DNA from 4 places in the Bradyrhizobium oligotrophicum S58 genome. Region 2 is predicted to be linked to each of the others. Evidence: predicted binding sites of a transcription regulator. Region 2 holds the regulator's gene; each other region holds the start of a gene.
The links. The regulator LexA, encoded in region 2, represses DNA repair genes until DNA is damaged. The targets are predictions, from matches to a motif close to TGTTCNNNNTGTGTTCNG.
Positions count from the first base shown of each region.

Region 1: the regulator LexA is predicted to act here: its motif matches at 4,411-4,428, upstream of S58_RS27055 (PA0069 family radical SAM protein).
Region 3: the regulator LexA is predicted to act here: its motif matches at 1,774-1,791, upstream of S58_RS24355 (ImuA family protein).
Region 4: the regulator LexA is predicted to act here: its motif matches at 2,888-2,905, upstream of recA (recombinase RecA).

Region 1 covers NC_020453.1:6,270,795-6,278,227, forward strand. Annotated here, with positions in the region: gene S58_RS27040 (hypothetical protein) at 1-581, opposite strand, end outside; gene S58_RS27045 (MBOAT family O-acyltransferase) at 635-2,203, opposite strand; gene S58_RS36905 (ribonuclease H family protein) at 2,253-2,660, opposite strand; gene S58_RS27050 (VOC family protein) at 2,739-3,188, opposite strand; gene S58_RS27055 (PA0069 family radical SAM protein) at 3,207-4,400, opposite strand; gene S58_RS27060 (phosphoketolase family protein) at 4,592-7,009, shown strand; gene S58_RS27065 (hypothetical protein) at 7,115-7,433, shown strand, end outside.
Region 2 covers NC_020453.1:4,010,259-4,017,691, forward strand. Annotated here, with positions in the region: partial or broken gene S58_RS17165 (ComEC/Rec2 family competence protein) at 1-661, shown strand, start outside; gene S58_RS17170 (hypothetical protein) at 616-873, opposite strand; gene S58_RS17175 (hypothetical protein) at 1,140-1,580, opposite strand; gene lexA (transcriptional repressor LexA) at 1,918-2,616, opposite strand; gene S58_RS17185 (molybdopterin molybdotransferase MoeA) at 2,838-4,049, opposite strand; gene S58_RS17190 (LysR family transcriptional regulator) at 4,152-5,105, opposite strand; gene S58_RS17195 (MBL fold metallo-hydrolase) at 5,188-6,120, shown strand; gene S58_RS17200 (alpha/beta hydrolase) at 6,127-7,122, shown strand; gene S58_RS17205 (TfoX/Sxy family protein) at 7,285-7,433, opposite strand, start outside.
Region 3 covers NC_020453.1:5,620,740-5,628,172, forward strand. Annotated here, with positions in the region: gene S58_RS24350 (Y-family DNA polymerase) at 1-1,003, opposite strand, end outside; gene S58_RS24355 (ImuA family protein) at 897-1,691, opposite strand; gene S58_RS24360 (putative DNA modification/repair radical SAM protein) at 1,875-3,113, shown strand; gene S58_RS24365 (UdgX family uracil-DNA binding protein) at 3,214-4,698, shown strand; gene S58_RS24370 (M20 aminoacylase family protein) at 4,803-5,972, opposite strand; gene S58_RS24375 (GMC family oxidoreductase) at 6,148-7,433, shown strand, end outside.
Region 4 covers NC_020453.1:3,038,435-3,045,867, forward strand. Annotated here, with positions in the region: gene S58_RS13220 (hypothetical protein) at 1-97, shown strand, start outside; gene S58_RS38295 (hypothetical protein) at 113-250, opposite strand; gene S58_RS13225 (DUF6894 family protein) at 433-672, opposite strand; gene S58_RS13230 (hypothetical protein) at 2,126-2,419, opposite strand; gene recA (recombinase RecA) at 2,997-4,085, shown strand; gene S58_RS13240 (DUF1835 domain-containing protein) at 4,370-5,494, shown strand; gene gcvP (aminomethyl-transferring glycine dehydrogenase) at 5,473-7,433, opposite strand, start outside.

The sequences.
Region 1 (7,433 bases), 2.3 Mb from region 2:
AGGCACTCCCACAGAGCTTCGAGGCCATGACCGCTGGTATCCATGGCCTGACCGATCAAGGAGCCGATCCCTCCGATGTGCCCCCCGATATTGTAGCGGAACGCCCCTGCCCGCTTGCCTTCGATCCTCTGATAGGAATTCGAGAGCTGGAAATAATCCATTGAGAAAATGACGACGCGGGGACGCGAGACCTCGGTAATCCTGTTGAGGAAGTCACGCAGCTGAGAAACCGTCCAGGCAGTCAGACAGGCGTTGTAGAACTTATAGGGGGTGAACATCGCCGAGCGCAGCTGGCTGCAGCGCGAATTTCCGATGGCGATGATCTCCGGCTGTTCGTCGGCAATCCGCTGCAGTTTGAAGGCAGCCCAGTTGCGTGCATCAGTGGGAAAGAAGACGACGGGCATGTTGCCCTGCTGCAGGCGGGCTGCAGCGGAGGGGGGGCGTCCCTCCAGCGTGGTCCAGCCGAGATATTCCATCAGCGCGATTTGGACGAGCGCAAACCCCACCACCCATGCCAGGAAGCGACGACCTCGGCGCGCTCCTGTTTGCTGCTGCGTGGTGGACGTGACGGACAACTGCATGGCTTATCCTGCGGAGCTCATCGGTCGGACGGGCATGGCCAATGTGCACTCGGTCAGAAGTGGAAATAGAGCAGCGCGGCGCGATCGTTGCTCAGGAAGGCGACGACCGACCAGACGAGCAGACATGACACCGAGAGCGCCCAGGCCGGGGATAAGGACAGCTTGAGCGCCTCGGTCGAAGGCGCGATCTTGGGGTAGCCGCCGCCTTCGAACACCGGATTGAACCGCGACAGGATTTGATTGCTGTTCGGCAACACCCAGACGATCAGGAAGAGCGCGAGCAGCAAGGCAATATCGGCAACCGTGATCGGCATCGCCCCGCCGGTGGTGAGAAGCGGGTCCGCCGGATGGCTTGGCCAGGCGCTGCTCGCCAGCGTGGCCCCGGTCCACTCTGAGCGTCCGAGCAATGTCCCGAGCATCGCGAACGCGCGCCCGGGATTGCTGGCACGGAAGATGGCCCACCCGGCCGCGACCGCGAGGAACGTCAGTCCGAGCGCGACCGTAGGCCACCAGTCGGAGGCGAGCGCAGCCTTGCGATAACGTCCGCCGAAGCTTCGCCAAGCGTGATTCACGACCAGCAGAGCACCGTGATACAGGCCGAACATAGCAAATGTCAGGTGATCGCCGTGCCAGATGCCCATCAGGAACATCACGAGCGTGGTCGGATAGGCGATGCGCCAGACGAATTGCTTGACCGCGCTGGCCTTGGCTCCGATCTTGCGCGCCATGGTCAGAGTGACCGTATTGTAGACGTAGATCGTCAGAAAGCGTGTCAATGAGACGTGCCAGCGCTGCCAGAAATCGACCATGCTGCGCGCCTTGAAGGGCGAGTGGAAATTGGCCGGCAACTCCACACCAAGCAGACGCGCGACGCCGATAGCCGCGTCGCTGTAGCCCGAGAAGTCGAAATACACCTGGAATCCGTAGGCGATCATGCCGATCCAGGCGCCGGTCATGGGAATCGGTTGCTTGGCAAGCCAAGGCACGAACACCTTGTCGGCCACCGCTGCGATCGCGGGCGAGATCATCAGGTTCTTGAACATCCCGATGCCGATCAGTGCCAGTCCGACGGACCAGTCGACGCTGGTCGTACGACCGAGCCGGTCCTGGCTCATCATCGCCTCGTAGCGAATCAGCGGGCCGCACAAGATCGCCGGGAAAAACAGGGCATAGCACAACAGGTCCAGCGGAGAGCGCGCGACCTCGCCGCCGGCATGTGCGTCCACGAGATACGACACCAGGCGGAAGATGATGAAGGAGAGCCCAATCGGAAAGCCAAGTCCGAGTTCAACGGAATAGGTCGGGCCCAGTCCGGCGATTATGGCACCAAGATACTTGTAGGCAGCAAGCAGTCCGAGATCGAGCGTCAAGCCACAGACCAGAAGCGTGGATTTTCTGTGGTCCGGCGACAGCACGATTGCTCGCCCCAGCACCCAGTTGATTGCGACCAAACCGAGACAAATCGGCAACCCGTGCGGATCAAATCCATAGTAGACGATCGTCGATCCGATCGCCACGATTCCACGACGGACCTCGACGCTGGCCTGGCTGGTCAGCCTGAGGGCAAGCGCGACTGCCGACAACACCACGATAAATAGGGTGAAGTAGTCAGAATTGTGCATCGCGCGTCCATGTCCCCCGGGGCACACTCGTCAGGTGGCAGGCACCTCCCTAGCGTCCCAGCCCGCTCGACACAACTTTGTTTCGGGCTTCTGGGAACAATTCACTTGGAAGCGGACTTCCGCACCTCGCGCCCTGCAACTCGAACGGCGCCTTTCGCCGCTCCGTGCTCAGCCGTTTGGAATCGTCGAGGCCCCTCGGGATACGCGCGCGGTAGAGAATGACGGCGGCGGCAACCACCGGACCGGCAAACGGACCCCGCCTCGCCTCGTCGCCCCCCCCCTCACGACCAGCCAGATGCCCTGCTTCAGCAGCGCCCGCTCGCGCCGGAAGCTCGGCAGGGCCACGGCAATGCCGCCCTTTCCGGGGCTTGACGGCGGCCTTGGCCGTGGCGCCCTTGGTCGCAAGAACACCCGCAGTTTTCGCCCAGCCCGACGTTTTCGCTTGGTCCCGAATCATAAGCTGAATGGTGCGGAACGCACCGCGAGCGCGAACCAGACCCCAGTCAATTCCCGCTCCAGTGGTGCATCGGCAATGCTACTCGGGCAACCGCACCCGTCCATCGTCGCCGACTTCGATCCCGGGCGCCACCACCGCCTCCCAGACATGGCCATCGGGATCGGCGAAATAACCGCAATATCCGCCATAATCGGTCGGCTGGGCAGCTTTCAGCAGCGTCGCCCCCTTCTCCACCGCCGCTGCGAGCGCGGCATCGACCTCGGCTTCAGAGCGGCAGTTCCAGGCCAAGGTCACGCCGCGAAACGCCTGCGGGCGCGGCGCGTCCGGCAAACCGGCGTCCTGCGCAAGGGCATCCCACGGGTACAGCGCCAACACCGTCCCGCCGGTGTCGAAAAACGCCACGGCCTCGCCGGTCGCTCGGAATTTCCGGGCGAAGCCGAGCGATGCATAGAAGGCGATGCTTCGCCGCATCTCGGACACCCCGAGCGTAACGACGGTGAACCGCGGAACGACGATCTCTGGACTCATCGCGCCTCTCCACTCGCCTCAGAACAGGCTGAGCTGCTGGCCGCCACCCTTCGGCCTGACGAAATGATCGGTCGTCAGCTTGGTCCGGCGCTTGTTCAGGCCGAGCTTTTCGCAGGCGATCTCGAAGCGGCGGCCGATCATCCAGGCCATCGGGCCCGTCCCCTTCATCCGCGTGCCCCACTGCGAGTCGTAGTCGCGACCGCCGCGCATGTCGCGGATCAGGGTGAAGACGTGGCGGTAGCGATCCGGATAGTGCTCCAGCAGCCATTCGCGGAACAGGTCGCGCACCTCCAGCGGCAGCCGCAGCAGCACATAGGCGGCCTCCTTGACGCCGGCATGGGCGGCGGCATCGAGGATACGCTCGATTTCGCTGTCGTTCAGCGCCGGGATCACCGGCGCCACCATGACCGTGGTCGGGATGCCGGCCTTGGACAGCGCCTGCAGCGCCTCCAACCGCTTCGATGGCGTCGAGGCCCGCGGCTCCATGGTGCGGGCCAGCTTCGGATCCAGCGTGGTCACCGAGATCGCGACCTTCGCCAGGTTCTTCTTGGCCATCCGCGCCAGAATGTCGGCATCACGCATCACCAGCGCCGACTTCGTGACAATCCCGACGGGATGGCCAACCTTTTCCAGCACCTCGAGGATGCCGCGCATGATCTTCCGCTCGCGCTCGATCGGCTGATAGGGATCGGTGTTGGTGCCGATCGCGATCATCCGCGGCTCGTAGCCGCTCGCCGCGAGCTCCTTCTCCAGGAGCGCGGGCGCATCCGGCTTCACGAACAGCTTGGATTCGAAGTCGAGGCCGGGCGACAGGCCGAGGAAGGCGTGGGTCGGCCGCGCAAAACAATAGACACAGCCATGCTCGCAGCCGCGATACGGATTGATCGAGCGGTCGAACCCGATATCCGGCGATTCGTTGCGGGTGATGACCTTGCGCGAGGTATCGGTCGCGACCGTCGTCTTGAACGGCGGCAAGTCCTCGAGGCTCTGCCAGCCATCGTCGAAGACAACGCGGGCCTCGGCCTCGTAGCGGCCGCTCGCATTGGATTGGGCACCCCGACCGCGGCGCCGGCCCCGTTCGATGGCGACCGCGAGTTCGGGAAAGTCCGCCTCAGGACGGTTCTGCTCAGAACCCGTGGAAGGCGCGCCCGCCGGCTCGGAGGGCACCTGGACCGGCGGGCGCTTGAGGGCATGTGAAGATGCTCGGCTCATGGCCAAGACATAGCACACAAAGTGAACATTACAAGAACAAATTAGAACGAGCTCTCATAAATGGTTCTGAGCCGGCGCAAGGCCAACCATCACATTCCCGTACTATCCTCGCGTCGCGCTGGAACGGGACGGTGCGGCGTTACTCTAATGCATTCTCCCGCAAGCGCGAAGCGGACGGCAAGCGAGGTCCTATGCAGATCACTTCTCCCCACCCGACAAATCCGACCGACGATCTCGACTTGCTCGACCGTTACTGGCGCGCGGCGAACTTCCTCTCGGTCGGACAGATCTATCTGCTCGACAACCCGCTACTGCGTGAACCGCTCGAGCCGGAGCATATCAAGCCTCGCCTGCTCGGCCACTGGGGCACGACGCCCGGGCTGAACTTCATCTATGCCCACCTCAACCGCGCCATCCAGGCGCAGGATCTCGACGTCATCTATGTCTGCGGCCCTGGCCATGGCGGCCCGGGCATGGTCGCCAATACCTATCTCGAAGGCAGCTACAGCGAGATCTACCCCGACATCACGCGCGACGCCGACGGCCTGCGCAAGCTGTTCCGGCAGTTCTCCTTCCCCGGCGGCATCCCGAGCCATGCGGCCCCGGAGACGCCCGGCTCGATCCACGAAGGCGGCGAGCTCGGCTACGCGCTGGTGCACGCCTATGGCGCGGCGTTCGACAATCCCGGGCTGATCGTGGCCTGCGTGGTCGGCGACGGCGAGGCCGAGACCGGTCCGCTCGCCGCGTCCTGGCACTCGAACAAGTTCCTGAACCCGGCCCATGACGGCGCGGTGCTGCCGATCCTGCATCTCAACGGCTACAAGATCGCCAATCCCACCCTGCTCGGCCGCATGAGCGATGCGGAGCTGAAATGCCTGTTCGAGGGCTATGGCTATGAGCCGCTGTTCGTCGAAGGCTCGGAGCCTGCGGCGATGCACCGGCAGATGGCCGACGCGCTCGACGTCGCGCTCGCCAGCATCCGCTCGATCCAGCAGAATGCGCGCCAGCCGGATGCAACGGTCGAGCGGCCGCGTTGGCCGATGATCGTGCTGCGCAGCCCGAAAGGCTGGACCGGGCCGAAGGAGGTCGACGGCCTCAAGGTCGAAGGCTTCTGGCGCGCCCATCAGGTGCCGATCGCAAATCCGCGCGGCAAGCCGGAGCATCTCGCTTTGCTCGAAGCGTGGATGAAGAGCTATCAGCCGGAGACGCTGTTCGATGCGCAGGGCCGGCTGGTGCCGGAGCTGCAGGCCCTGGCGCCGAAGGGGGCGCGGCGCATGGGTGCCAACCCGCATGCCAATGGCGGCCTGCTCAAGCGCGAGCTCAAGCTGCCGGACTATCGGGGCTTTGCCGTCGAGGTCACGTCACCCGGCAAGACCATCGCCGAGGCGACGCGCGAGCTCGGCAAGTTTCTGCGCGAGGTCATCACCCTGAATGCGGATAACAGAAACTTTCGCATCATGGGCCCGGACGAGACCGCCTCGAACCGGCTCGACGCCGTGTTCGACGTTACAGAACGCGTGTGGATGGAGGGCATCGAGCCCTATGACGTCCATCTCGCGCATGACGGCCGCGTCATGGAGGTGCTGAGCGAGCATCTCTGCCAGGGCTGGCTGGAAGGCTATCTGCTCACCGGCCGGCACGGGCTGTTCTCCTGCTACGAGGCGTTCATTCACATCGTCGATTCGATGTTCAACCAGCACGCCAAATGGCTGAAAGTATCGCGCGAGCTGCCGTGGCGACGCCCCATCGCATCGCTCAACTATCTCCTGACCTCACATGTCTGGCGGCAAGACCATAACGGCTTCAGCCATCAGGATCCCGGCTTCGTCGATCTCGTCGCCAACAAGAAAGCCGACATCGTCCGCATCTACTTCCCGCCGGATGCGAACACGCTGCTGTGGATCGCCGACCACTGCCTGCGCACCTACAACCGGATCAACGTCATCGTTGCCGGCAAGCAGCCGGCGCCGCAATGGTTGTCGATGAAGGATGCGGCCACGCATTGCGACGCCGGCATCGGCATCTGGTCGTGGGCCGGGACCGAGCCGGCCGATGAGGAGCCCGACGTGGTGATGGCCTGCGCCGGCGATGTCCCAACCCTGGAGACGCTGGCGGCCGTCGACCTGCTGCGCAAGGACTTGCCCGATCTCAAGATCCGCGTCGTCAACGTCGTCGACCTCATGACCCTGCAGCCTCGGTCCGAGCATCCGCACGGCCTCAGCGACCGCGATTTCGACAGCCTGTTCACGGCCGACAAACCGGTGATCTTCGCCTATCACGGCTATCCCTATCTGATCCATCGCCTCACCTACAGCCGCACCAACCATGCCGGCATGCATGTCCGCGGCTTCATCGAGGAAGGCACCACGACGACGCCGTTCGACATGGTGGTGCTCAACGAGCTCGATCGTTTCCATCTCGCGATCGAGGCGATCGAGCGCGTGCCCGGCCTCAGCGTGTCGGCGGCCCACGTGAAGCAGAAATTCCGCGACGCGCTGATCGAACATGCCCGCTACATCCGCGCGCATGGCGAGGACATGCCGGAGATCCGCGACTGGGTCTGGCCGAACAGCTCAGGCGGGACGACGCCGGCGCAGGCGGGCGACTGACGTCGCCGCGCACCTTGTGTGACGGTTCGATGAATGATCCAACGCAAGGACTTGCGCGCGGCGCCGAGGCACGGTGACGGCATCGGAAACCTGATCGATGCCGTCATGAAATCTCAGATCATCAAGGAGCTCGGCGAAGCCGATATCCTGCTGCCGTCGCTGATTGCCGACGGTCTCGCTGCCAACGACCGCGTCAAGGTGCGCATGAGCGCGCTGCAGGCTGCCGCCCAGCACGCTCAAGCGCCGGAGCAGCGGCCGACCGATCTCTCGACCGAGTGCCGCGCCGCGCGCATCGCGCCTGCTGATCTCGCGAGCCTGATCGGAGGCGCGCATCGCACGGCGACCGGACGCCTTGCCGCTCCCGGTCTCGCCACGCTGATCGGTGATATCGAAAACGATACACGCGCGATGATCCGCGCGGTCA
Region 2 (7,433 bases):
CGGCATCGGCCCGCTGATCGCGGCCAGTCTCGGGCTTCTCCTGATCGGCCTGCTGCGGACGCCGCTGCGCTGGTCGGGCGCCGTCGTGCTGGTGGCGGCCACCATGTGGGCGGTCGCGACGCCGCTGCCGGACATCCTCGTTTCCGGCGACGGACGCGCCGTCGCCGTGCGTGGCCGCGATGGGCGGCTGCACGTGATGCGCACCGGCAAGGACGTGTTCGCCACCCGGGAATGGCTCGCGGCGGATGCCGACGCGCGCCTGCCGGCGGACTCGTCGCTCGGCGACGGCGTGTCCTGCGACGAGGCCGGTTGCGTGCTGGCGCTGGCCGACGGCCGTCTCGTCGCGATGGCACTGCGCGCCGATGCGCTGGCCGATGATTGCGCCCGCGCCACGCTGGTCGTGACCACGCGCGCCGCGCCATCGTCCTGCGCCGCCGCCGTCGTCGATCGCCAGCGCGTGCAGCGGCAGGGCGCCTTGATGTTGGTGCAGCAAGGCAAGGGCTTCGCGGTCACACCGGTCCGGACGAGCGCAACCGACCGCCCGTGGTGGCCGGCTCCTGCCGAGGCCGGCGACTTCGAGACGACACTGACGCCGCGCCCGCCGGCGTCGCGCGTTCAGGACGCGACACCGCCGGAGACGGAGCAGGGTGCGGAGGATTGAGCGCCGGGGAGTTCGAACGTGCCGAGATGATACTCGCTGCGATCCGCTCCATCGAACGGCGAGGCCACCTCGACCAGCGTGAACGAGGCGGCGGGATATCGCTGCCAGATCGCAACGTCATCGGCCGTGACCGTCAGCCATCCGAACGCAAGCATGTAGCGGCCGGGCTCGGTGAGCCGGCCGGCCTTGTTCCAATCGATCTTGTCGACCACGATGAGAAACACCCCCGGCACACACAATGCCGGCCGAGGGATGTCGTTCCTGCAAGACGTCGTTCTCGCGTGATGCGATGCCATCCAGTTAATTCGACTGCCAAGTCCGACTGCCAAGTCCGACTGCCAAGTCCGACTGCCAAGTCCGACTGCCAAGTCCGAGCGCGAGGACTTCGCGTCGGCCTGCGCAAAGTCTCTCACCGCGGATCTCGTACGAACAGGTCTCTCACCAACGACAGAGACGCAGACGTCCAACCTGCAGGCGCTCAGGTGATGCTGATGCGGCGTATCGGCGTGGTCTCGCTTGTCGGACTCTCCTCGGCCATGCCGGGGCGGCGCTCGCCTGGCTGCTTGCTCACCGGCAATTGCAGCACGGTGACGCGCTGGCCTTCGCAGAGCTGGGTCACCAGCACGTGGCGGCCGTCGGCGAACTCGATGGCGTCGTGATGGCGATCGGGGACGTGCTTCTCGATGGTGTTGAACTTGGCGACGCGCTCGCGGATCGTCCGGGTCCAGAGCCAGCGGCTGTCGTAGCGGACGTCCTCGGCGAAGGCGAGCTCGGTGCCGGGCAGCATGCAGACCGCGACGTTGGGCTCGCTTTCGAGAGCGAAGCCGCGGGTCGCGGTGCCGCGGAACGTCATCGAGATCAGCGTCTCGCCGACTTTGGCTGGGCGGGACGCAACGGCATGGAGGCTGTAGTCACACATCGGATCGCTCCTCGTTGAGAGATAGCCGACCCACGCTCCCCCCGGACAGGCGCAGGCCTCTATCAGAGTGGACATCGACGGTGATGTTAGCGCGCGCTTCACGGCAATTCTGCGCTGATCTGCACCGCGTGTGCCTGCGCGCGATCACAAGCGTTTGAGCATGCCGCGCTGCACATCATGAGGTGCATTCGCGTCAAATCGACGAAGCCAGCGCTGACATGCTGCTACGCTGCAATCCGCACAGGGCTGCAAACACCGCCGATCTGCAACGACGACAGCTCGGTCGTTGCCGCATACCGCGCACGCCCGTGGTGAGGCGCGCGCTCAGTCACTGCGGTCAGTACTTGCGATAGAGGCCGACCAGCTTGCCCTGGATCTTCACCCGGTTGGGCGGCAGGATGCGCACCTCATAGGCGGTATTGGCCGGCTCCAGCGCGATCGACGCGCCGCGGCGGCGGAAGCGCTTCAACGTCGCCTCCTCGTCGTCGATCAGCGCCACCACGATGTCGCCGGTGTCGGCGGTCTCGTTGCGCTGGATCAGCGCCATGTCGCCGTCGAGGATGCCGGCATCGACCATCGAATCGCCGCGCACCTCGAGCGCGTAGTGATCACCGGAGCCGAGCATGTCGGCCGGCACGCTGATCGTATGGCTGCGCGTCTGCAGCGCCTCGATCGGGGTACCCGCGGCGATGCGGCCCATCACCGGCACCGCGACCGGGCGCTCGCCATCGTCGAGCGCCGGCGTCGAGCTGCGCACCTTGCCGAGATTGCCCTCGATCACCGACGGCGTGAAGCCGCGGCGGTTGTTGGCGGCCTGCGACAGCTCGGGCAGCTTGATCACCTCGATCGCGCGGGCCCGGTTCGGCAGGCGGCGGATGAAGCCGCGTTCTTCCAGCGCGGTGATCAGGCGGTGAATGCCGGACTTCGAGCGCAGGTCGAGCGCATCCTTCATCTCGTCGAAGGACGGCGGCACGCCGGCTTCCTTGAGCCGTTCGTTGATGAACCGCAGAAGTTCGTACTGTTTGCGCGTCAGCATCTCGTCCTGGTCCCCAGTTTGTCGTCGTCCAAATCCGAGAGCTCCGAATCCGTGAAGAGATTCCGGGAGCGCAGGGCAATCGGACGATCGGTAATTCGCGGCGCCCGCAACATACTAAAAACAAATCATGAACGGACACTATCTGTTCGATGTGTGTTCCGCAATCCTAAAAATATGATGAATGGTCCGGGCTTTGCCGGGGGGAGCTGCTCGCTCGGCGCTCACTCGGGCAGGCGCAGGATCTCACACGGGCTGCCGGCGGGCGCCTTCGGCGCAAAGGCCGGCCGGATCACCAGAGCCTGCGACAGCGCGAGATTCCCGAGCAGCGACGAATCCTGCTGCGTCACCGGCGTTGCGATCAGCGCACCATCTGCGCGCTCATCGAGCCGGGCACGCAGATAGTCCTCGCGCGAGTCGTTGGGCCCGAGCTCGCGGCCGAGCAGGGCGGTCTCGCGCGGCATCCGAGCTTCGTCGCGGCCGAGCAGGCGCCGAATCAGCGGCACCAGGAACAGGATCGCGCAGACATAGGACGACACCGGATTGCCGGGCAGGCCGATCACCCTGACGCCGCCGAGTCGGCCGTGCATCATCGGCTTGCCCGGCCGCATCGCGATCTTCCAGAACGCCATCTCGACGCCCTCGGCCTCCAGCGCCTGCTTGACCAGGTCGTGATCGCCGACCGAGGCGCCGCCGGTGGTGACGAGGATGTCGGCCTGGGCCTCGCGCGCCCGGCGGATGCCGGCCACGGTGGCCTCCAGCGTGTCCGCGGCGATGCCGAGGTCGACCGGCGTGGCGCCTTCGCTGCGCACCAGCGCGCGCAGCGCATAGCCGTTGGAATAGACGATCTGGCCCGGCCCGGGCGTCGATCCCGGCATCACCAGCTCGTCCCCGGTGGCGAGCAGCGCCACCTTCGGCCGCCGCCGCACCGGCAGCACCGGATGATTCATGCTCGCGGCCAGCGACAAATCGCGGTCGCTGAGCCGGCGGCCCTGCTTGAGCAGCACCATGCCTTCGTGGAAGTCGACGCCGGCGGGACGGATATGCCGGCCCTTGATCGCTGCCTCGGTCATCACGACGTGGCTGCCGTCGGCGACCGTGTTCTCCTGGATGACGACCGTATCGGCGCCCGCCGGCACGACGCCGCCGGTGAAGATGCGCGCCGCCTCGCCGGCCCCCACGGTGCGGTGGAAGGGCCGCCCTGCCGCGACCTCGCCGATCACCTTCAGCCGCGCCTGCGCCTTGTCCGCATCGGCCGCGCGCACGGCATAGCCATCCATCGCCGACATCGCCTCGGGCGGCTGCGTCCGCAGCGCCGCGAGGTCGCGCGCCAGCACCCGGTGAAAAGCCTCGTCCAGCGCCACCAGCTCCTCGGCCAGCGGCTCGGCGCCGGCGAGAACCGCGGATAACGCATCGGACACCGGCATCAGGGCCATGGGAGTTCCTTCGGACGGAGGCGGGTGCGCCTCGCAGGAGTCGCGTTCTATCGAACGCGCACCGCGCGGCCAAGGGCCCCAGGCGAGACCCGCATCGCCTCGCTATTCGGCTGCGACGCGACAGGCAGCGCGCTCGGTCGCGTGCAGGATATCGGCGATCGTGTTTCGCAGCCAGACCGAGGCCGCATCACGATCGAGCTGCAGCGGCCAGACCATCGAAACCGCCGGCAGCCGCAGCTTCAACGGGGTGGGACAGAGCGTCAGCCCGAAGCGCGGCCCGTAGAGCCTCGCCATCCGAGTCGGGATCGTCGTGATCACCGGTGAGGCGGCCACGGTGGCGAGCACGCTCAGGAATTCCGAAGAGGCCGACACGACGTTGAGCTCCGTCTCGATCTCATCCAGCGCCGCCTCCAGGCAGCCCTGCAGGCTGTTTGTCAGCGTCACCAGCGCGTGCGGAAGCGACAGGTAGTCGGCCAGGCTGATCGGCGTCTTCAGCGCGATGTGCTTGGGATTGTAGACGCAGCTCAGCGCCTGCTCGAACAGGAACTGGGATCTGTGCCGCTGTGCGACCGCCTCGAAGCAGCCGACCGCGACATCCAGCGCACCCTCGTCGAGCAGCCGGTGCGCCTCGTTGCGCTCCGTCGGTCGGCTGAGAAGCCGCAAGCCGGGCGCCGAGCGGCGCAGCACCGCCGTGAGTTCGGGGATCAGCAGCAGCTCCACTTCGCTGGAAAATCCCAATCGGACGGTACGCTGCTCCGTCGCCGGGTCGAACTCCGGTGTGGCGTGCAACGCGGCCTGCATCTGTCCCAGCGCAGCACGAACCGGCCCGGCAAGCACCGCGGCGCGTGGCGTCGGCTGCATCACGGTGCCGACGCGGACGAACAGCTCATCCTGCAGCAGTACGCGAAGCGTCGACAGCGAATGGCTCATCGCCGGCTGCCCCACCTTGAGGCGCGCGGCGGCGCGCGTGACGCTGCGTTCCTGCATCAGCGCGTCGAACGCGACCAGCAGGTTGAGGTCGAAGGAGCGAAGATCGAAGTGGTCGATGGACTGCATGAGTTGGATCGATTTGAGGAATGTAAGACCTAGTCCTAGATCTCGACCCAGACAAGATCATCGTCGGATCGAGGCAGCAAGCATGCAAGACAGCACGACCCATCGCGTCGGGGACGCCACCATCACCAAGATCTTCGAGATCGGCCTCGATGCCGTCGAAGGTGAGTTTCTCTTCCCCAGCATCGACCCCGCCAGCATCGCGCGGGAGCGCGGCCGGTTTGGGCCTGGATCAGTCGATCCGCGGACCGGCGCGTTGCGCCTGAGCATCCATAGCTGGCTGGTGCAGACGCCGGAGCGAGTGGTCCTTATCGATACAGCGACAGGAAACGACAAGGAGCGGCCCGGCGCGGCAGTTCTGCATCGCTTGAACGAGCCGTTTCTCGATCGGCTGCGGGCCGCGGGCGTTGCCCCTGACGATGTCGACCTTGTCCTGATGACGCACCTGCACGCCGATCACGTCGGCTGGAATACCTCTCTCGCCGGTGACCGCTGGGTGCCGGTCTTTCCCAACGCCCTCCACGTCTTCTCCGGTCGCGAGCTCGCTTATCTCGCAGCATTGTCGGCTGGCGATGGTTCGGATGCCGCCATCAGAGATGCGGCCAGGCTGGGTCCCATGCTGCATCCGCCGTTGCCCGGGGTCTACGAAGATAGCGTGCGGCCGGTCGTCCAGGCAGGCTTGGCGCGGCAGGTCGTGGTGGACGGTTCGGAGGTCGCCGACGGCTTCCGCTTCCTGCCGAGCCCCGGTCACAGCATCGATCACGCCTGCATCAGCTTCACCTCGCGCGGTGAGCGCGCCTTGTTCTGGGGCGACGTGATGCATCATCCGTTGCAGGTCGCGCGTCCCGACTGGAACTCGGTCTACTGCGAATTTCCGCAGGCGGCGCTGACGTCACGCCGATGGGCGATGGAACATGCCGCGGAGACCGGCGCTCTCGTCTTCACGACCCACTTTGCCGAATCCTCGGCCGGCCGGATCAGCCGCGACGGCGACCGGTTCGCCTGGCAGTTCGTATGAGCTGACATGACCATGACCGCCAACGACTCGTCTTTTCCGCGCATCATCTCTGACAGCCGGTTGATCGCCGGCCCCGAGCCCGAGGTGCAGCTTCATCTCATCAACAAGCACCTTGCCGATATCGAGCGCTTCTCGGCGGAGCGCACGCTCGTGATGATGCATGGCGCAACGTTCTCGTCGGCAAGCCTGTTCGACGTCGCGGTCGCCGGCGCGTCCTTCATGGATGTCCTCGCGCAGGCCGGTTACGATGTCTGGGCGGTCGATGCGCGCGGCTATGGCGGCTCCAGCCGGCCGCCGGCGATGTCGCGTGCGCCGGAGGACGGTTCTCCGTTGGTCACCGCACGGACCGCCGTGGAGGATTTCAGCGCTGCGGTGGACTTCATCTGCCGGCATCGCGACGTCGTCAGCGTCAACGTGCTCGGCATGTCCTGGGGCGCGACCATTGCCGGGATGTTTGCAAGCGGAGCAAGCGCGAAAGTCGCAAAGCTGGTCCTGGTCACGCCGCTCTGGTTGTCCGACAGGCCGCTGCGCATCGATGCCGGCGGGCCGCTCGGCGCCTACCGGATCGTCAGCCCGCGCGCATTCGAAGCCGCATGGCGTGGCGCGGCCCCGGAGCATGCGCGACGCGAACTCATCCCGGACGGCTGGTTCGAAGCCTGGGAGAAGGTGACGCTCGCGACCGATCCGGGCTCGCCGCACGACGGAGCAATCCGCGCGCCGTCCGGCGCGGTTCAGGACGTGCGTGTGCATTGGACCGCCGGCGATCCGCTTTATGATCCGGATGACATCACCTGTCCGGCTCTGGTGCTGGCAGCGGAATGGGACGCCGACGTCCGTTTCGACATGGCGCACGATCTGTTCGCGCGCCTGGCGAGCGCACCCTACAAGCGCCTGGTCGAGGTCGGGCAGGGCACCCACATGATCCTGATGGAACGGAATCGGCGGCAGGCCTTCGATGCGGTGATCGGATTTCTCGACGAGCGCGCCCACCCGGCGAGTTGATGGTGCCTGCGTGTCGTCGATTTGCCGCGCGAGACGGCAGACGGCTTCCGCCTCCGGCAAAGAAAGTGATCGAGCACGGCTGAATGCGGGACGATGACGGGTTCACCTCGGCCTGCAATCTCGGTGGTGAGTCGCGCGCGGCCCGAGGCGATCCCGCGCGTGTCATCGGTCATGCTGTTTCCCCGGCCGAGTCTTTCGAGGAGCTCTCTTTCGAGGAGCGCTATTTCTCTTTGTCGCGACCCGTCGGGCCGCGGCCAGCGCCGCGCGCGCCCAGTTGGCGAACTCCTCGGGATCATCGAACAGCCGATCCG
Region 3 (7,433 bases), 1.6 Mb from region 2:
GATCGAGCGGATCGTTCAGCGCCTCGAGCCGCTCGCGAAACAGACGATCGATGACAGCGGCTTCGGTGACCGGCTGGCCGGTGTCGACCGCGATGACGCGCACCATTCCATCGGTGCGGAAGAAGCAGGCCTCCAGCCGCCGCGCGCCCTTGCCCTGCTGCGCCATCGCCGCCACGAGCATCGCCGCCAGGCTGGACAGGCTGGCCGCGATCACCGTGTCGGTCGCGACCGGCTCGGCGAAGCGCTTGTCGACGATGTAGTCCGGCGGGACTTTGCGCGGGCTGATCGGCGCATCGGCGTCGCCAAGCGCCTGGGCGAGCACGCGGGTGAAGGCGGCGCCGAAGCGCGCGGTGATCTCGTTGCGGCCACGCGTGGCGACATCGCCGATGGTCTTCAGGCCAGCGCGGCGCAGACCGAGCGTGATCGCCTCGCTGCCGCCCAGCGCAGCCACCGGCAGCGGCGCGACCGCGGCCGCCTCCTCGCCGTCAGGCACGATGCGGCCATGCACCTGCCGGTTCAGGGTACGCGCACACACGGCGTTGGAGGCGATCGCCGCCGACACAGTGAAGCCGTGCGCGGTCAGCGCGTCGCAGACCGACTGCATCAGTCTGGCTTCGCCGCCGAACAGATGCACGCAGCCGGTGATGTCGAGCGAAAGCCCATGCGGCGGGTCGAGCGCCACCAGCGGCGTGAACCGGTCGCACCAGTCGGCGATGCTCTCCAGCATCTGAGCATCGGCGGTAAGATCGGCCTCATGCGCGACGAGGTCGGGACAGACCGCGCGGGCGTTCGCCAGCGGCTGGCCAAGGCTGACGCCATGGCGCACGGCGACCTCGTCCAGCGAATGAATCAACAGCGCATTGGCGTCCTTGATGACGACGACCTGCGGCTTGGCCTCAGGCGGAGCGCCTGTGAGGGCCTGCTGACGCTTGATGCGATCGATGGGCAGGCGCGGCAGCCACAGGCTGAGGATCCGCCGCCGGTTCGCTGAAACGGCACGCATCGGGGGTCCACTCCATGATCCATCGTCCGGTCTGGCCGTGACGGTTGCGAATGAGCTCGGCATCGAGGCGCGGCGCGCCCCACGCCATCCAGGGCGCCGAGGGCAGCGACGGCGCGGTGCGGACGATCCAGCGCGTCTCGGCGGTCGAGGGTTCGGGCGTAGCTGCAATGCGCAGCATGAGCGCGGTGACGCCGGACTCCTGCGCCGCCAGGGTCAGCTTGCGGCTGGCGACGAGATCGAGCTTTTGCGTCTCGCCCCACACCTCCAGCATCACACTTCCCAGCGCATCGCAGGCGAGCGCGTCGGCGGCGGTGCGAAGCGCATGATCGAGATCGGGCGCGCGCACGATGACGAGACGGCGCGGATCGAGCCCGAGCTCGGCGAGCCCGCTCATCGACAGCGCGCCCATCTCGCGTTCGGCGAAATCCTGCCGGATCCAGATCAGTGGCCGGCGCGCGGCGGCACGCGCGGCCAGCCCGCACAGGAAGCCGGTCGCGGCTGCGGCCTGGCGGCCGGTCTCGGCGAACACCTCGTGCAGCGCGCCGGTGGCGAGGCCGCCCTGCAGCACCGCATCCGCCTCGTCATGGCCGAGCGCGACCCGGCGCATGTCCTGTGCGCCATCGGCCGCCTCGAGACGGGCAATGCGGCCGCGCAGGCGCGCGAGCGTATCCATGCGTGCGCCGGTCATTCGTCGCCGCTCCTTTTCAATCCATCGTGCGGGTGCTGCCGTTCTTTCTGTGAGCAGGCAGTGAACCCGCGACGACCCTCTTTGTTCATGATACGTTCTAATATAAAGCTAACGCCTTCGAGAGAGTCAATCGGGATTGCCCCGGATCTGATTCAACGAATGGAATCAAAGGGATTCAAAGCCATGGAGCTGCTGCGCAAACTCGAGATCCTGGCCGATGCCGCCAAGTATGACGCGTCCTGCGCCTCCAGCGGTACTGAGATGCGGGACTCGCGCGACGGCAAGGGGCTCGGCTCGACCGCGCCCGGCATGGGCATCTGCCATTCCTATGCGCCGGACGGGCGCTGCATCTCGCTGCTCAAGGTTCTGCTGACCAACGCCTGCAACTTCGACTGCCTGTATTGCGTCAACCGCGCCTCCTCCAATGTCGCCCGCGCGCGCTTCACGGTCGACGAGGTGGTGAAGCTCACCATCGACTTCTATCGCCGCAACTACATCGAGGGGCTGTTCCTGTCGTCGGGCATCATCCGCAGTCCCGACTACACGATGGAGCAGGTCGTCTCCGTCGCGCGCAAATTGCGCGAGGAGCATCGCTTCCGTGGCTACATCCATCTGAAGACGATTCCGGAGGCCGACGAGGCGCTGATCGCCGAGGCCGGTAGATATGCCGACCGGCTCAGCATCAACATCGAGACGCCGCTGGAAGAGAGCCTGACGCAGCTCGCGCCCGAGAAGGACCAGCGCGCGATCCGCCGCACCATGGGCCGTCTCCGGCTTAAGCTCGACGAGACGGCGGAGGCCAAGAAGACGGTGCGCCGGGCGAAGCCGCCGCGCTTTGCGCCGGCCGGCCAGAGCACGCAGATGATCGTCGGCGCCGACGAGGCCAACGACCGCGTCATCCTGTCGACCTCGGCCAATCTCTACGGCGCCTATAAGCTCAAGCGCGTCTATTACTCGGCCTTCAGCCCGATCCCCGATGCCAGCCGCGCGCTGCCGCTGCAGGCGCCACCTCTGGTGCGCGAGCATCGGCTCTACCAGGCCGACTGGCTGATGCGGTTCTACGGCTTCGATGCCGACGAGATCGTCGAGGAGAACGAAGGCATGCTGCCGCTCGACATCGACCCCAAGCTCGCCTGGGCGTTGCGCCACCGCGACCGCTTCCCGCTCGACATCAACAAAGCCAGCCGCGAGGAGCTGTTGCGCGTGCCAGGATTCGGCACCCGCACCGTGCAGCGCATCCTCGCCACACGCCGCACCACCACGATCCGCTTTGCGGATCTCGCCCAGCTCAACGTTGTCAGGAACAAGGCGCTGCCGTTCATCGTTCTCTCCGATCACCGGCCGTCACCGTCTTTGCTCGACGGTGCCGGCCTCAGAGCCCGGCTGCGGCCGAAACCGCAGCAGCTGGGATTTGGATTCTAGGAGAAGCCGTCATCGCGAGCGCAGCGACGCGATCCAGGGGCCGCACGAGACGTCTGGATTGCTTCGTCGCTTCGCTCCTCGCAATGACGAGAGAGGTGAGATGCACGTCGTAACCCTCGACAGCGACACCGATTTCGACGGCTGGCGCAAGGCCGCCCGGGCGCTGGCGATGAACGATGTCAGGCCGGCGGATGTGACCTGGCGCGTCAAGGGCGCAGCGCCCGATCTGTTCGACGATGAGGCCGAGACGCAGCTGCCCGAGGTGCCCAAGGGCGCGTTCTCGGTGCCGGCCAGCTTCATGGAGCTGGCCGAGAGCGCGATCCTGCACAGCGATCCCACCCGCTTCACCCTGCTCTATCGCCTGCTGTGGCGTCTGCGCACCAACCACGACCTGATGGAGATCGCGACCGATCCCGATGTCGCGCAGGCCAACGCGCTGGCGCGCGCCGTGCGCCGCGACGTTCACAAGATGCATGCCTTCGTCCGCTTCCGCGAGGTCGGCCGCGAGCGCGAGGCCCGCTACGTGGCCTGGTTCGAGCCGGAGCACCACATCGTCGAGCGCGCCGCGCCGTTCTTCGCCAGCCGCTTCGCCGATATGCCCTGGTCGATCCTGACGCCCGAACTCTCAGCGCATTGGGACGGCAGCCGCGTCTCGTTCACGTCAGGTGTTAGCAAGGCCGAAGCACCCACTGAAGACCGGCTCGAAGAGGTCTGGCTGCGCTATTACGCCAGCATTTTCAATCCGGCACGGCTGAAAGTGAAGGCGATGGAAAAGGAGATGCCGAAGAAATACTGGCAGAACCTGCCTGAAGCCAAGCTGATCCAGCCGCTGATCGCAGCCGCGTCCAGGCGCACATCCGCGATGATCGCCGAGCCTGGCACCGAACCGCACAAGCCGCAGAAACGCGTCGAGGAGACCGCGATGACCCGCACGCCTAAAGCCCACGCGCATGCTGCTGCTCAGACCTCACATGATGTCGAGCCGACCGATCTTCAGACGTTGCGTGAAGAGGCCGCCGGCTGCCGCGCCTGCCCGCTGTGGAAGGACGCCACGCAGACCGTGTTCGGCGAGGGCCCGGCGCATGCGCCGCTGATGCTGGTCGGCGAGCAGCCCGGCGACAAGGAGGACCTCGCCGGCCACCCCTTCGTCGGCCCGGCCGGCCAGATGCTCGACCGCGCGCTGGAAGAGGCCGGCATCGACCGGAGCAAGGTCTACGTCACCAATGCGGTGAAGCATTTCAAGTTCGTAGCCAGAGGCAAGATCCGGCTGCACCAGAAGCCGGCGACGCCAGAGATCAAGGCCTGCCGCCCGTGGTACGAGCGCGAGCTCGCCGCCGTCCGCCCCGCCCTGGTCGTGGCGATGGGCGCGACCGCCGCGCAGTCGGTGTTCGGCAAGATCACGCAGGTCACCAAGAACCGCGGCCAGATCGTCGACCTGCCCGACGGTCCCCAGGCGATGATCACGGTGCACCCGTCGTATCTCTTGCGGCTGCCCGACGCCGAGGCCAAGGCGCGGGAGTATGAGCTCTTCGTCAAGGACCTGAAGGTCGCCGCCGCCGCGCTCAAGCGCGCGCACGCGGCGTGACGCCCGGCTGAAACGCAAATGGCCGGGCCTGCGCCGCGCCGGAGGGGCTTCGGCCCCGCAGGCGGGACAAGCCCGGCCATGACAAGCAAGCAGGTGCGAACAGCTCACGCCGCCAGCGTGTTCTCCACCACCTTGATGAAGAACGAGGTGCCGTAGACGATCGCCTCGTCGTTGAAATTGTAGGCGGGGTGATGCAGGCCGGCGCTATCGCCGTTGCCGACGAAGATGAAGGCGCCGGGGCGGGCTTCGAGCATGTAGGCGAAATCCTCGCCGCCCATCATCGGCGGCATCTCATGCACGTTGGCATCGCCCGCGACCTCCTTGGCGGCTCGGATGGCGATCTCGGTCTGCTCGGGATGATTGACGACCACGGGATAGCCGCGCGTGTAGTCCAGATTGATCCTGGCGCCGGTCATCTGGGCGACGCCGGTGACGACCTCGCGGACACGCTTTTCCATCAGCTCCCGCACCTTCGGCGTCAGCGTCCGTACGGTGCCGCGCAGCACCGCGCTGTGCGGGATCACGTTGCGGGCATTGCCGGCGTGAAACTCGCAGATCGAAAGCACGGCCGCCTCGAGCGGGTCGACGTTGCGCGCCACGATCTGCTGCAGCGCCGTGACGAGCTGGGCTCCGACCATGAGCGAGTCGATGCAATTGTGCGGCTTGGCGGCATGGCCGCCATGGCCCTCGATGGTGATGTCGACCGAGTCGGTCGAGGCCATCAGCGCGCCCTGGCGGATCGCGAAGGCGCCGATCGGCAGCCCCGGTCCGTTGTGCATGCCGTAGACCTGGTCGATCTTGAAGCGCTCGATCAGGCCGTCCTTGATCATCGCATCGGCGCCGGCGCCGCCCTCCTCGGCGGGCTGGAAAATGACGGCGACCTCGCCGGCGAAGTTGCGGGTCTCGGCGAGATAGCGCGCGGCGCCCAAGAGCATCGCGGTGTGGCCGTCATGGCCGCAGGCATGCATCTTGCCCGGGGTCTTCGACGCGTAAGGCAGCCCCGTGATCTCCTCGATCGGCAGCGCATCCATGTCGGCGCGCAGGCCGAGCACCTTGACGTCGCCAGCGCCGGGCTTCCGGCCCTTGATGACGCCGACCACGCCGGTCTTGCCGAGTCCCGTCGCGACCTCGTCACAGCCGAACTCGCGCAGCCGATCGGCCACGAAGGAGGCGGTCCGGTGCACGTCGTACAGCAGCTCGGGATGCGAATGGATATCCCGCCTCCAGGCCTGGATATCGGGCTGCAGATCGGCGACGCGGTTGACGATGGGCATGGGGAATCTCGTAACTCCAAAGGGATATTTGCGCCGTTTTAGCATGCAAAACTCGCACCGCCCAACATTCAGGCTGCGCCTGTCTCATGGCTGGGTCAACCAGCCATGAACGTGGCGCTTGTCCGGCGCGGCCCCGGCTGACTAAAAGCCTCCCAACGATGGGAAGGGAATGCCGATGCCGAGACAGCTCACGGGGGATTACGACCATATCGTGGTGGGCGCCGGCACCGCCGGCTGCATCCTCGCCAACCGCCTGTCGGCCGATCCGAACACCCGCGTCCTGATCCTGGAGGCCGGCGGCAACGACAATTGGATCTGGTTCCATATTCCGGTCGGCTACCTCTTCGCGATTGGCAATCCGCGCTCCGACTGGATGTTTCGCACCGAGGCCGAGCCGGGCCTGAACGGCCGTTCGCTGGCCTATCCCCGCGGCAAGGTGATCGGCGGCTGCTCGGCGATCAACGCCATGATCTCGATGCGCGGCCAGGCCGCCGACTACGACCATTGGCGGCAGCTGGGTCTCTCCGGCTGGTCCTATTCCGACGTGCTGCCGGTGTTCCGGCGGCTGGAGGACCACTTCCTCGGCGAGAGCGAGCACCATGGCGCCGGCGGCGGCTGGCGCATCGAGGCGCCGCGGCTCTCCTGGGCGGTGCTCGACGCAGTCGGCGACGCCGCCGAGCAGATGGGCATCCGCCGCATCCCGGATTTCAATACCGGCGACAATGAAGGCATCAGCTACTTCCACGTCAACCAGAAGCGCGGCCGGCGCTGGTCCTCCGCGCGAGGTTTTCTCAAGCCGGCGCTGAACAGATCGAACCTGCGGCTGGAAACGCAGGTGCTGGTGGATCGTCTGATCATCGAGAAGGGCCGCGCCGTCGGCGTGCGCTTCCAGCAGAACGGCGAGACGATCGAGGCCCGCACCAAGGGCGAGGTGATCCTGAGCGCGGGCTCGATCGGCTCGGTGCAGGTGCTGCAGCGCTCGGGCATCGGACCGGCGGATTGGCTCTCGGAGCTCGGCATCGATGTCGTCATTGACAAGCCCGGCGTCGGCCGCAATCTGCAGGACCATCTGCAGCAGCGCGCGATCTACAAGGTGTCGGGCGTGAAGACGCTGAACGAGACCTACTACTCGCTGCTCCGTCGCGGCCTGATGGGGCTCGACTACGCCTTCCGCCGCCGCGGGCCTCTGACCATGGCGCCGTCACAGCTCGGCATCTTCACGCGCTCGGATCCGAGGCGCGATCGCGCCAACATCCAATTCCACGTGCAGCCGCTGTCGCTCGACAAATTCGGCGATCCCCTGCATCGTTTCCCGGCGATCACCGTCAGCGCCTGCAACCTGCGTCCGACCTCGCGCGGGACCGTGCGTATCCGCTCCGCCGGGATCGACGAAGCGCCCTCGATCGCGCCGAACTATCTGGCCACGGAAGACGACCGCCAGGTCGCAGCCGATGCCATCCG
Region 4 (7,433 bases), 970 kb from region 2:
TCCCAAGGCTGGCTATATGAGCGCCGTCGAAAGCTGGCGTGAGCTTCCCGATGGCGCCATCGAGTTTACGATGCGGCGATTGCCGAGCGCGGACTGAGCCGGCGCCAGCTGCTCATTCCTTCTCGCCGAGAAGCTTGCGTGTGTTGCGGTTGATGAAGTGAAGCCGGGTGCATGCCTTGCACACCACGGTTTCATACGCGGATGTCGGATCGGCGGCCTTCGGCTCTTCAAGCCAGTGCTGCACGTTCATCCCGGTTCGCGGACATTTGAAGATCAGATTACCCATACAAATTTAAGTATTGGCCAGAACGGGAACCCGCCCTTTGATCTGAATCAAGGGCGCTCGCCCAAATGACAGGCAATCGCAGCTTCTGACGCAATCAATGGTTGAGGTGATTGCGTATGATTTATTCAGGGTAGCGAAGGCAGGCGTCAGGCCTGATCCAGCGACTCGGCGACGATGCGGATGCGGAAGACCGGCTGGCGCGTCTCATCGAGCAACTCCATCTGCCATTCGGAGTTCTCGGCGAGCTTGCGGGAGATGCTGCTGGCCATGTCGGCGCAGACCGTGGTCATCTCTTTCCAGGCTGCATTGCGGTCGGCGCATTCTGTCCCATACTCGGACGCGCCTGAGAAGTGGCCGTTACGGATACGAAAGAAATAGAGCGGCATTGCCAAAACCGGTGAGCCCTGACCGCCCCAGGCCGCTGGGTTTGATGAACGCAGCGTAAATGGATGCGCAAACGCGAATGGGATCAATTCCGGTAAAATACGGTCGGTCGTTCGGCCGTCCCCAAGGGCTCCTCGTTGCCGACGTTCAAGCAGGACCGCGCGTCACCTGCGCAGCGCAACGGACGTCTGGAGAAAACCAGTGAGCCCCGGACCGCCGCAGTCCGAGGCTCTGGGTCAACGTCGTAGCTTCCCGCCAGGGGCAGTTCGGCAATGACAAACATGATCCTATTGCAGAGGTTGCGCCCATGCCTTGCGGCAAGTCAAAGGTCTAGGCAATTCGCTTGTCGCGGCGTCGCGCTGTCGCGCGCGTCGACGTCGTTGCGCTGCCGAGCCTGCGATCAACGATCGAAGATCCGCTCCGGCGCGACCGTGAGGCGGTAGGCTACCGCGGTCGAGCCGTCCAAGGTTTCGAGCAGCGCGTCGCACAGCGGACAGCGGAGGTCTCCTGGTGGACAAGGGGGCAGCCGCAATTCGAGGCGCCGCAAACCGGCCTTGCAGGAGGAGCATGTCACATCATCTCGTTTCATCCTCTCATGATGCACAACGGGTCTGATCCGTTCCGCCGCCGTCGTGCCGAGGGGATGACAACACCGTGCGCGCGCCGGCGACGACGCCGACGTCAAAAGCCCCGGACATCGTCCGGGGCTTTCTTTCGGCGCGGATGGTTTCAGGGCCGTGCGCCTACAGGTGACGGAGCCCGCAGCCGGAGCCTGCAGGCAGCATCGAGAGGTAACGGCACATCATCTGCTGATATGAGCCAGATGCAAATATGAGCCAGCTGATGTGAGCCGACCATCATCGCAACGAACAAACAAATTCGGGGCTGGTCAAAATTTGGTTTGGCGTCCGACAACCTTAGATTTATATCGCAACCCAAAGTCTATCACAAGCCTCGTGGTTGGCGACAGCACCACGGCCGCGTTCCGTGACCCGCATCACGCGGGGACTTCGCCGAACTGATTTCATCCTTAAGACTATCGGCACGTGCGATGTGCGATGTCATCGATACCGCCTCGGCGGTCCCGCCGCGGTCCTGTTTATCTGTCGACCATCATATCGGCGCAATTGAACGGCTCGCTGATCGTCTGCGGTGGGCCCGTATTGCAGCGGCCGGATGTTGATGCGTGGATGATCTCGCTTGTCCTCGCACCCTCAGGGTGTTCCCGCATTCGTGGCATTGCATGCCATGACGATCGCGCCACCAGAGTGCGGTCGCGGAACTCGCGCGCATCCTGCCAAGGTCGGAGCGGCTTCATGCCCGGACCGTTGCCCGAAAGGCGTGCGCCTGCACTTCCGATGAGCCGAACAAAAGCAGAAGAGCGCAGGGAACTTCGTTCCTGTCAGGAGAACCACGGAGGTGCGGTCTCCGCACTCGTGTAGGAGTTTGGTAGTTTCAAGGAAAAGTTTTGACGAGCACGATCGGGCCGACGATGGCGGCGTTGAGATCCGCGAGATGCTCGCTCGGAATCCAGTACTCCAGATGTTCGCGTCCGCCCGCCTCGTGCACGTCGTAGCGGTCGATGAAACGCCGAAACACCTCGAAGCGCAGCACATGGCCGCAGCCGCTGGCCGGCACGTTCCAATCTCGTGCGATCTTCACTGCGTAGTCTTCGGTCAGCACGGGATAGAATATCGGCTGCTCCGGCAGGCGCGGCGGAAATGCGCGCATGCCCGACGCCTCGATCAAGGCGAGTTCTGTCGGGCCCACCGGGCGCCACAGGGTGATCGTCTGTTCGGCGTTCGAGGTCGACATGGGGTTTCATGCACAAGCGGCAGCGGCGGAATTCAGGAAGCAAAATCAGGGCGGCTTTGCAAGGTCCTGAAGGTCTCTACAATTTCTGATTGAAGGAAACGGGCCGCAGCGAGGAAGGCGACGTTGGAGAGCCTGAATGGTCTCGGCGCGATCGGTGCCGATCGCCGGCGGGCCGCTTCGCCGTTTTCGAATATGGTTCGACCGCCGGCCGGATTGATCCTGCACGGCCGCGGCCCGCGCGAGAAACGGGGCGGCTGGCGCCTGGTCAGGGTGTCCAGCTGCTGATCCTGGCATTCCCCCCGGTGGGGCCCATGCGCGACGAGACCCAGCGGTGCCCGCATGTATCCGTCCAGGGCTCACGCGGACGCTGTGAAGAGAAGCTGCAAACGTCCGAAGGGCACAAAGAACATATTGCGAACAAAGAACGGATCGAGTACATTCATCTCAAGATTGCTGACCGCCCTCGTTAACCGTTTGTCCATCCCGCGAATCCCCGTCATAAGGAGCGCCAATGTCCGCCACTGCCCTGCGTATCGTCGAAGGTTCCTCAATGGATAAGAGTAAGGCGCTCTCCGCTGCGCTGTCCCAGATCGAGCGTCAGTTCGGCAAGGGCTCGGTGATGAGGCTGGGCAAGAACGACCGCTCGATGGACGTGGAGACGGTCTCGACCGGCTCGCTCGGTCTCGACATTGCGCTCGGCATCGGCGGCCTGCCCAAGGGGCGGGTTGTCGAGATCTACGGACCGGAATCGTCGGGCAAGACCACCCTGGCGCTGCACACCGTGGCCGAGGCGCAGAAGAAGGGCGGCATCTGCGCCTTCATCGATGCCGAGCATGCGCTGGATCCGGTCTATGCGCGCAAGCTGGGCGTCAACATCGACGAGCTCCTCATCTCGCAGCCTGACACGGGCGAGCAGGCGCTGGAGATCTGCGACACGCTGGTGCGTTCGGGGGCGGTCGATGTGCTGGTGGTCGACTCGGTGGCGGCGCTGGTGCCGAAGGCCGAGCTCGAAGGCGAGATGGGCGAGTCGCTGCCGGGCCTGCAGGCCCGCTTGATGAGCCAGGCGCTGCGCAAACTGACCGCCTCGATCAACAAATCCCACACGATGGTGATCTTCATCAACCAGATCCGCATGAAGATCGGCGTGATGTATGGTTCGCCGGAGACGACGACCGGCGGCAACGCGCTCAAGTTCTATGCTTCGGTGCGCCTCGACATCCGCCGTATCGGCGCCATCAAGGAACGCGACGAGGTGATCGGCAACTCGACCCGTGTCAAGGTCGTGAAGAACAAGCTGGCGCCGCCGTTCAAGCAGGTGGAATTCGACATCATGTACGGCGAGGGCGTGTCCAAGATGGGCGAAATCCTCGATCTCGGCGTCAAGGCCGGCATCGTCGAGAAGTCCGGCGCCTGGTTCTCCTATGACAGCCAGCGGCTCGGGCAGGGCCGTGAGAACTCGAAGTCCTTCCTGAAGGCCAATCCCGACATGACCGCGAAGATCGAGGCCGCGATCCGCCAGAACTCCGGCCTGATCGCCGAGCAGATCCTGGCCGGCAATCCGGAGCGCGACGCTGACGGCGAGGAGCCGGCGGAAGAATAGGGATTACCACGGCAGCGGGGCGCCGTGGACGTTGAGTTGCCGACGTCCGGCGCCCGCTTGCAGATGTAGTCTGCTCCGCGAAGATCTGTGGGTCTAACCTCCGCGTCTTGAGCTGCTGCATTCCCGAATGCAGCGAGCATGATTTTCCGAGCGCCGGATACGGTGTTCAACTCGAATAGCTGAAAACGCATGCGCGGATGTGCGGGCCTGGAGCCAGGCGTCGGCGCGCGTTCCATCGCCGATCCCTTGCGCCGTGATCCGATCGCGAACGTGTCGATGGAGCCGTGAGCCAATCGGGCTGTGCGGGAGCGAACAGCATGACGCGTTTGATTCTAGCGGCCGATGATCCCACCGCCGGAGCGCTTCGGAGGGGCGGCTTTGCCGACCTGGTGGTGCCAATCCTGCACCGTTTCGTATGGGGACCGCTGCCATCCGATGCCGGGCTGTCCGCCTATCTCGCCCAGCGCACCGGGCTGCAGACGAGGGGGCACTGGCTGGATTTTGCGTCGCGTCGCGACTTCATGGTAGTCGGCGGGCGGAGCCACGGTTTTCTCGAACTTGTCGACCGCTGCGATAGCGTCGAGCTGTGGATGGGGACCCGTCCGAACGACCAGTTGGTCCTGATCTGGCTCTTGGACTATCTGCGCTCTCACGCGGAGATCGCGACCAAGATCATCTTGCGGCATGTCGATGTACCGCTATTCGAGGTCCCGGCGGGGCACTTCGCCGGCCGGACCATTGCCGGCGTTGCGCTCGCACGTGAGCACCTCGACCTGGGTCATCTGGCGTGGCAGGCGTTTCGCGCGCCGACGCCCCAAGCCTGGTTCGATCTGTTGAAGCAGGATCTCAGTCCACTGCCGCAGCTTCGCCGCTGCGTGCAGGAGATGCTCGATGAGCTTCCCGGTGCAGCCACGGGCATCGGAGCTTCGGAGCTGAGACTCCTCGAATTGCTGTCAGCCGGCTACCAGCACCCATTCGATCTGCTGCCACATCATCGGGAGCGCTTTCAACGCCGCGTCTATGACTATTGGGAAGGCGGCTCGTTGCTCGACGGTCTCGCACTGGCGCCGCTGCCTGCAATTTCGGGCCTCGCCGAATGGCCATTCTCGGTTGAGATGCACGACAGCCGTGAACGCCGCGAACGCTACAAGGCGAGCACGCTGTTGCTGACGCCGTTCGGCAGGGCGATCCTGGCCGGCGAGGAGGATTTCAGCAGCCAAAATCCGATCCAGCGTTGGTGGGGCGGCACCAGATTGGCCAACGCCAATCTCTGGCGCTGGCATGCGGTGCTCATTGCTCCGGACCTGGACACGGCTCACGACATTGAATGTCGCGAGGAATGTTGCGAGCCATGGCGCCCGATCGATTGGAGCATGCGCGAGGCGGCTTACTCCGCCGCCTGCGCGTAGTCCGCGACCGGTGGGCACGAGCACACCAGATTGCGATCGCCATAGACATTGTCGACGCGCCCCACCGGGCACCAGTATTTGTCGGTGCGCGAGGTGCCCGCGGGGAAGCAGCCCTCGCTGCGGCGATAGGCCCGGTTCCAGTCGTCATCGGCGATGTCGTGCACGGTATGCGGCGCGTGGCGCAGCGGCGAGGCCTCGATTGTGAAGCGGCCCTGTTCGACCTCGGCGATCTCCTTGCGGATCGCGATCATGGCGTCGCAGAAGCGGTCGAGCTCCGCCTTGGATTCCGATTCGGTCGGCTCGATCATCAGCGTGCCCGCGACCGGGAAGCTCATCGTCGGCGCGTGGAAGCCGTAGTCGATCAGCCGCTTGGCGATGTCGTCGACGGTGACGCCGCTGGTTGGCTTGAGCGGCCTGGGATCGATGATGCATTCATGCGCGACACGGCCGCGCTCGTTGCGGTAAAGCACAGGGAAATGCGGATCGAGCCGAGCCGCGACGTAGTTGGCGTTGAGAATCGCAATCTCGGTGGCGCGCGTCAGGCCGTCGCCGCCCATCAGCAGCATGTAGATGTAGGAGATGGTCAGGATCGAGGCCGAGCCGTAGGGCGCCGCCGAGACCGGGCCGACCGGGTGCGCGCTCGCGCGATCGGTCGCGGGATGACCATTCGTTCGATGGCTTGGCAGGAACGGCGCCAGATGCGCCTTGACCCCGATCGGGCCCATGCCCGGGCCGCCGCCGCCATGCGGAATGCAGAACGTCTTGTGCAGGTTGAAATGGCTGACGTCGGCGCCGTAATCGCCGGGGCGGGAGAGGCCGACCTGCGCGTTGAGATTGGCGCCGTCGAGATAGACCTGGCCGCCATGAGCATGGACGACGTCGCAGATGTCGCGGATGTGCTCCTCGAACACGCCATGTGTCGAGGGATAGGTGATCATGATGGCGGCGAGCTTGGCGCTGTGCGCTTTCGCCTTGGCCTCGAGATCGGCGAGGTCGACATTGCCGCCGGCGTCGCAGCCGACCACGACCACCTCCATGCCGACCATGTGTGCGGACGCCGGATTGGTGCCGTGGGCGGAGGAGGGGATCAGGCAGATGGTGCGGTGGCCCTCGCCGCGCGCCGCGTGATAGCCGCGGATCGCCAGCAGGCCCGCATATTCGCCCTGCGCGCCCGAGTTCGGCTGCAGCGATACGGCGTCGTAGCCGGAGATCCGGCATAGCCAATCCTCGAGATCAGCAAACATCGTCTCATAGCCGGCCGCCTGCGCGCGCGGAACGAACGGGTGCAGACTGCCGAATTCCTGCCAGGTCAGCGGGATCATCTCGGTCGTCGCGTTCAGCTTCATCGTGCACGAGCCAAGCGGGATCATCGCGCGGTCGAGCGCAAGATCACGGTCGGCGAGCTTGCGCAGATAGCGCAGCATTTCGGTCTCGGAGCGATGCGCGTGGAACACCGGATGGGCGAGATACGGCCGCTGCCGCTTGAGCTCCGCCGGCAGCGCCTCGCGCGCCTCGGCCTCGATCGTCGCATAGGAGAGCTCGCCGCCGAAGGCGCGCCAGACCGCTTCGACGACATCGGCCGTCGTGGTCTCGTCGAGCGCGATCCGCAGCCGGCTGCCATCACGCCCGAGATTGATCCGCTCGCCTTCCGCGCGGGCGATGATCGACTCGGCCTTGGCGCCGGCTTCGATCGTGACCGTGTCGAAGAAGGTCTCGCTTTCCGGCGCAAAGCCGAGCTTGCGCAATCCAGCCGCCAGCATCGCCGTCCGGCGATGAACAGTGCGCGCGATCGCCTTGAGCCCCTCGGGACCATGATAGACCGCGTACATCGCAGCGATCACCGCCAGCAGCACCTGCGCGGTGCAGATGTTCGAGGTCGCCTTCTCGCGCCTGATGTGCTGCTCGCGGGTCTGCAGCGCCAGCCGATAGGCGGGAGCCC